2 regions of the Pseudogulbenkiania sp. AW2-16 genome follow, and region 1 is predicted to be linked to the other one. Evidence: riboswitches for the same ligand, from Rfam matches in the RefSeq annotation. Region 1 holds a riboswitch; the other holds the start of a gene.
The links. Region 1 has a riboswitch for glycine ahead of gcvT (glycine cleavage system aminomethyltransferase GcvT). Riboswitches for the same ligand answer to the same signal wherever they lie in the genome.
Positions count from the first base shown of each region.

Region 1 (3,201 bases):
GCTGGCGACCGCTTTCAGGTCGGCCAGCGCGTCGGCTTCACGCTGCGCCGGCGGCAGGTCCAGCGCGCGGTTGAAGCGGATGTTGGCCGGTACGGTCTGGGCCACCAGGTCCTCGAAGGAGCCGGCGCCGACGTAGGCCAGCATCTCGGCCTTCTCGGTCTCGCACGGGCCGATATGGCGTTCGATGAATTCGTTGTGGTTAAACAGGGTAGAGAGTGTCATGTTGCAAGTATCCGGATGCAAGAGGACTATGGGCCGGCGCCGCCGGCCCCATAAAACAAAAGCCTCGCGCCCTGGGACGCGAGGCCGGTTCGGCTCGATCAGGCGCCGATTTCCTGGGCGTACTGTTCGGCGTTGAGCAGCTTGTCGAGGTCGGCGACATTGCTCGGCTTGACCTTGAAGAACCAGCCCTGGCCGTACGGCTCGCTGTTGGCCAGTTCCGGCGCGGCTTCCAGTTCACCGTTCACGGCCACCACTTCGCCTTCGATCGGCGCGTACACGTCGGAAGCGGCCTTCACCGACTCCACCACGCCAGCCTGTTCGCCGTCACCCAGCACGGCACCCACTTTCGGCAGCTCGACGAACACGATGTCGCCCAGCAGTTCCTGGGCATGTTCGGTAATGCCCACGGTCACGGTGCCGTCTGCTTCCAGGCGCAGCCATTCGTGGCTGGATACGTATTTCAATTCGGCGGGGATTTGGCTCATTACTGCATCTCCAATGTAGAAAAGGTTGATGACGGGGCCTTGCCGCCCCGTCCGGAAGCGGGCCTGGCCCGCCTCCACTCAGTCCGGATACTCGGCTTAATTAAAGACTTTTTTGCCGTTGCGAACAAACGGCATCTTGACCACGCGCACCTCGGTCAGCGTGCCGCGCAGATCGACCTGGGCGGTCTCGCCGGTCGCAGCCGGTACGCGGGCGATGGCGATGGAATGCTTCAGCGTCGGCGAGAAAGTGCCGCTGGTGATGACGCCTTCGCCGGCGCCCTCGACCACCACCTTCTGCCCCTCGCGCAGCACGCCGCGCCCTTCCAGCACCAGGCCGACCTGCTTCATCGCGACGCCGGCGGCTTTCTGCGCTTCCAGCGCCTGACGGCCGATGAAGTCGCGCTCGGCCGGTTCCCAGGCGATGGTCCAGCCCATCCCGGCCGCCAGCGGCGACACGGTCTCGTCCATGTCGTGGCCGTACAGGTTCATGCCGGCTTCGAGACGCAGCGTGTCGCGCGCGCCCAAACCGATCGGCGCCACGCCGGCCGCCAGCAATTCGCGGAAGAAGGCCGGCGCCTCGGTGGCCGGCACCATGATTTCCAGGCCGTCTTCGCCGGTATAGCCGGTTCGCGCAAAGAACCAGTCGCCTGCAGGCAAGCCCTGGAAGATTTTCAGAGATTTAATAGCGTCTGCCAGCGTCGGCTTCACCGAGCACACTTTGGCAATGGCGTTGGGGCCTTGCACGGCCAGCATGGCCAGATCGCGACGCACCTTCAGCGTCACATCGAAACCGGCTTTCTGCTGCTCCATCCAGGCCAGGTCCTTGTCGGTGGTACCGGCGTTGACCACCATGCGGTAGCCGTACGAAGTCAGATAGACGATCAGGTCGTCCACCACGCCGCCGTCGGCGTTGAGCATGCCGGAATACAGTGCCTTGCCCTCGAAGCCCAGCTTGGCGACGTCGTTAGCGATCAGCTTCTGCAGCCAGGCCTTGGCGTCCGCACCGGTGATGTCGATCACGGTCATGTGGGAGACATCGAACATGCCGGCGTCGCTGCGCACCTGCTCGTGCTCTTTCAGCTGCGAGCCATAATGGATGGGCATTTCCCAGCCGGCAAAATCGACCATCTTGGCGCCGGCGGCGAGGTGTTCGTCAAACAGGGGGGTACGTTTCGGGGCCGTCATGCGGAGTCCTTCAGGGTGCGTTCATCCTTCTATACACCCCTCTGTCCCTACACCTGAGATTTTCCGACTGGTGCAGCACCAGCCGTTAGCCCCTTCGGTGGGCGCCTGGAACCAGGCGCCGCTCTCCAGATTCGGCGGGCCGCCCATGGAACGACGGCCCGATCCTCGCAGTCCTTTTGCCTGAGCGATTGCGGGTGCACTTGCGCCTTCGGCGGCGGCCGGCTTGCGCGGCCACTCTCTCCTGCTAGATGGGGCAAGATTATCGGCGCTGGCCGCCGGTCTGGCAAGCCGCACGCGGCTGCATGCCGCGATTATGTAGGCGCAGCGCCACGTTACTTCCCCACACAATAACCAACAGCAGCCCTTCCCCGACCAAGTTGGCCGAAGCCCGGCTCACACCGTCACCGGCCCGGCCGGCACCTTGTCCAATGACCAATGCCCGCGCGCCCAGGCCCACAACTCGGCCAGGCTGCCGCATTCGTTCGGCGGCACATGCCCGAGACGCTGCAACGCACGGCGCAGCTCCGCTGCCGCTGCCGCCGGGGCAATCGCCGGCGCCAGCGTCTGCTTGGACAGCTTCTCGCCGGCCGCGTTGACCATCAGCGGCAAGTGGCAGTAACTCGGGGTAGACACTCCCAGCGCCCGCTGCACGGCGATCTGGCGCGGCGTCGACACCAAGAGGTCGGCGCCGCGCACGATATCGGTGACGCCCTGCGCGGCATCGTCCACCACCACCGCCAGCTGGTAGGCCCAGAAGCCGTCGGCACGCAGCAGCACGAAATCGCCAATGTCGCGCTCCAGATCCTGGCGGTACTCGCCCTGCAAGCGATCGACGAACACCGTCTCGCCCGGTGCCACGCGTAGCCGCCAGGCACGGCCGGCGCGCCCCGCCACGCAGCCGTTGCGGCAGGTTCCCGGGTAGACGTAGCCGTCCACCCCGCGGCGGGCGTGTGCCGCGATCTCCTTGCGCGTACAGCCACAGGCGTACGCCAGTGCCATCGCGGGCCAACTGGTCCAGCGCGGCGCGGTACAGCTCGTGGCGCCGGCTCTGGTATTCCACAGCGCCATCCCACTCGAAACCCAGCGCCTCGAGCGTCTGCAGGATGGCCGAAGCAGCGCCGGCCACCTCGCGCGGCGGGTCGAGGTCCTCCATGCGCAACAGCCAGACGCCGCCGCGCGTGCGCGCCTCCAGATAGCTGCCGACGGCGGTGGTCAACGAACCGGCATGCAATAAACCGGTCGGACTGGGGGCAAAACGGCCACGATAGGGCAAGGAGGGAGCGAAGCCAGACATCATCGGAAAACAGCC
Region 1 covers NZ_CP157668.1:1,956,014-1,959,214, reverse strand. The annotation lists gene gcvP (aminomethyl-transferring glycine dehydrogenase) at 1-222, opposite strand, end outside; gene gcvH (glycine cleavage system protein GcvH) at 321-707, opposite strand; gene gcvT (glycine cleavage system aminomethyltransferase GcvT) at 804-1,892, opposite strand; glycine riboswitch at 1,924-2,031, opposite strand; glycine riboswitch at 2,051-2,146, opposite strand; partial or broken gene gluQRS (tRNA glutamyl-Q(34) synthetase GluQRS) at 2,286-3,189, opposite strand.

Region 2 (3,201 bases), 1.1 Mb from region 1:
CCGGTGCACGCGCCGGGCGATGGTGCTCAGCCCCTGCGGGCCATGGTAAGCCGCGTACAGTCCGGCGATGTTGGCCAGCAGCACCTGCGCGGTGCAGATGTTGCTGGTCGCCTTCTCGCGGCGGATATGCTGTTCGCGCGTCTGCATCGCCAGCCGCAGGGCAGGGCGGCCGTGCGCGTCGATCGACACCCCGACCAGACGGCCCGGCATGCTGCGCTTGAAGGCGTCGCGGGTCGCCAGGTAGCCGGCGTGCGGGCCACCGAAGCCGAGCGGCACGCCAAAACGCTGCGTGGTGCCGATCGCCACGTCGGCGCCAAATTCGCCCGGCGGGGTCAGTAGCGTCAGCGCCAGCAAGTCGGCGGCCACCACCGCCAGAGCGCCCTTGGCATGCGTCGCGTCGATCACGCCCTGGTAATCGTGGATGTCGCCGAACGTGCCCGGGTACTGCAGCAGCACGCCAAAGCAGTTGACACCGGCCAGATCTCGGCGCGGGTCGCCCACCACCACCTCGATGCCGATCGGCTCAGCGCGGGTGCGGAGGATCTCGATCGTCTGCGGATGGCAGTCGGCCGCCACGAAAAACACCGGGCTCTTCGATTTGGCCAGACGCTGGCAGAAGGTCATCGCCTCGGCCGCCGCCGTGCCTTCATCCAGCATCGAGGCGTTGGCGATCTCCATGCCGGTGAGGTCGGCGACCATGGTCTGGAAGTTGAGCAGCGCCTCCAGGCGGCCCTGCGAAATCTCCGGCTGGTACGGGGTGTAGGCGGTGTACCAGTGCCGGGTTCTCCAGCACGTTGCGCTGGATCACCGGCGGGGTATGGGTGTCGTGGTAGCCCATGCCGATGAACGACTTGAACACCTTGTTGCGGCTGGCGATATCGGCCAGCTTTTGCACCGCCTCGGCTTCGGTGCAGCCCGCACCGAGGGCCAGCGGCTCGTGACGGCGAATCGCCGCCGGCACCACTTGCCGGATGAACTCGTCCAGCGAGCCGACATTCAGTTCAGCCAACATCTCGGCCTGTTCACCGGCATCCGGGCCGATGTGGCGGCGCACGAACAGCTCGCGCTGCGTGAGGGAATCAAACGTAGCCATGACCAATCCCCCTATGCGCCGATGTAGGCGTGGTAGCCGGCGGCATCCATCAGCCCGGCCAGTTGCTCCGGGTTGTCGATACGCATGCGGAAGAACCAGCCCGCGCTCTCCGCCGCCTCGTTCACCAGGCTCGGCTCGTCGGCCAGCGCGTCGTTGACGGACACGACGGTGCCATCCACCGGAATCTTGATCTCGCCGGCGGCCTTGACCGATTCGATGGTGGCGGCTTCCTCGCCCTGGGCGAAACGGTCGCCCTCCCGGGGCAGCGCCACGTAAACCAGGTCGCCCAGCAAGTTCTGGGCGTAGTCGGTGACGCCAACGGTGGCGCAGCCGTCCGCCTCCAGGCGCAGCCATTCGTGGGATTCGGTGTATTTGATGTCGCTCATTGCTCTCTCCTGACAGGGTTGCGTGAAGTGAAACGGGCCAACGCAAGCCTGGAGTACAACGGCGAAAGCAGGGGACGATCGGGGGATCGGCATCCGGACTTTAGCGGGGCATTCCAGGCGGCGTGAGCCTGATGCCCCCTCTGTCCATTTGCCTGAGAGATTACGGACCCGGACGGGAACGCTTTTCCTTCGGCGAGGCCTCGTGGGCCTACTCTCCAGAGAGCTAGTCGATGCGGCAGTCCTTTTGCCTGAGAGTTTCTGGGGCGATTCCCCTTCGGCGCCGCCACATGGCGGTCTCTCCTGTCACATCCCGATAGCTTGATGCCCAATCTAGAGGAGGGGTTCCGGGACTGTCAACAGCAAAACACCCGCGCCACCGAGGCCCGATACGCGGCACCCGTCGCGCACCGCCGCCGATAGCTGGCGCAAACCCAGACCAGACGGGCCTCTCGGCATCAAAGGCCCGGCCCGATACTTCAGCATTTGGCGAAGTACATATCTGAACATTGCTATTCAACACTCGCCCCGCAACAGCGGACATGGAGACGCGCGACCGTTCTCGAGGGGGGGCGACACTCACCGTCTGCCCAGGTAAAGACCATCGTGAAGACGAGCCGGGCATGAGGTTTCAGCGGCCCATGCATCACGTCAGGTGCGGACAATCCCGAACACCGGGACGGCCTCGTCGCCGTTCGAAAAATTGACACACTCGGGGAACGGAAAACCGGTGGTGCAGTCTACTCATTCGTCTGTCGAGAGAGCACCCTCGACTCAACTGGAAGGAACCCGATGGCCAAACCACCACGCACCAACCCGGTAGCCAAATTCGCACAACGTCTGCAGCGCTGTGCCACCTTTACAGACCGGAAGAAGCGAGCCAGGCAAGGCTATGCCAAGCATAAGAAACAGGCGGGAAGTTTTACTCTCCCGCCTTTTTTATTGACCTGAAATCTGGCGTCAGCCACGAGTCCAAAGTCCGACTCCACACGACTCCTGCCCGGCTTGTAATGCCTTGCCTTGCCAACATGGGCAAGGGGGATCTGCCATATCCGGACTTCAGATGTCAGCTATCAGGCCAGGCTGTAGCGCGCCTGAAAACCAACGCGACAAATCACTGCTCTTCACGTGATGTCGCCGATACCGCCTTCTTCAAACTTTCGTACAAATCTGGAAATTGTGTCTTGAGAAGACCGATGACCTCCATGTCCTCACGGTTGATGACGGCAAGGTCAACTTGCTCGATATGCACCAGGCGGAACAGTTCCCGCACCGGGCGCGGCATGTTTCGGCCCGACTCGTAGCGCGACCCTCCAGATTGAGTGACGCCGATCAGGCTCCAGAATTGCACCTGGTTCAGCCCTCGCTTCAGACGAACTTCGCGAGGATGAGGTAGGGCTTTGTGCGATGTCATCAGTGGGCTCCTGTTTATGGGTGCCGCAATGATAAATGGGGAGTGAGCAGTCTCACCTCAGGCAAATTGCAAATATTTGTTAACAAATATGCCATTTATTTAATAACACTCGCCGCAAACACCGTTTCTCGATCGTCCACGCGATACCAAATAAACCGGCCGCAGCGACCCCGAGCAAGCTCGCTGGGTGTAACAACGCGGTCTCAACGGCAGACCATCCTGGCAACAGGATGAATCAACAAGCGACAAGGCGACGTGTACGGCATGGCGGCGGCAAATAGGCACAGTCGCCAGGGAAAATACCGGGAGAA
Region 2 covers NZ_CP157668.1:3,038,397-3,041,597, reverse strand. The annotation lists partial or broken gene gcvP (aminomethyl-transferring glycine dehydrogenase) at 1-1,093, opposite strand, end outside; gene gcvH (glycine cleavage system protein GcvH) at 1,105-1,479, opposite strand; glycine riboswitch at 1,706-1,792, opposite strand; gene ABKF58_RS14905 (DUF7230 family protein) at 2,269-2,427, shown strand; gene ABKF58_RS14900 (helix-turn-helix domain-containing protein) at 2,591-2,890, opposite strand.
Region 2: another riboswitch for glycine. It lies ahead of gcvH (glycine cleavage system protein GcvH); the one in region 1 lies ahead of gcvT (glycine cleavage system aminomethyltransferase GcvT).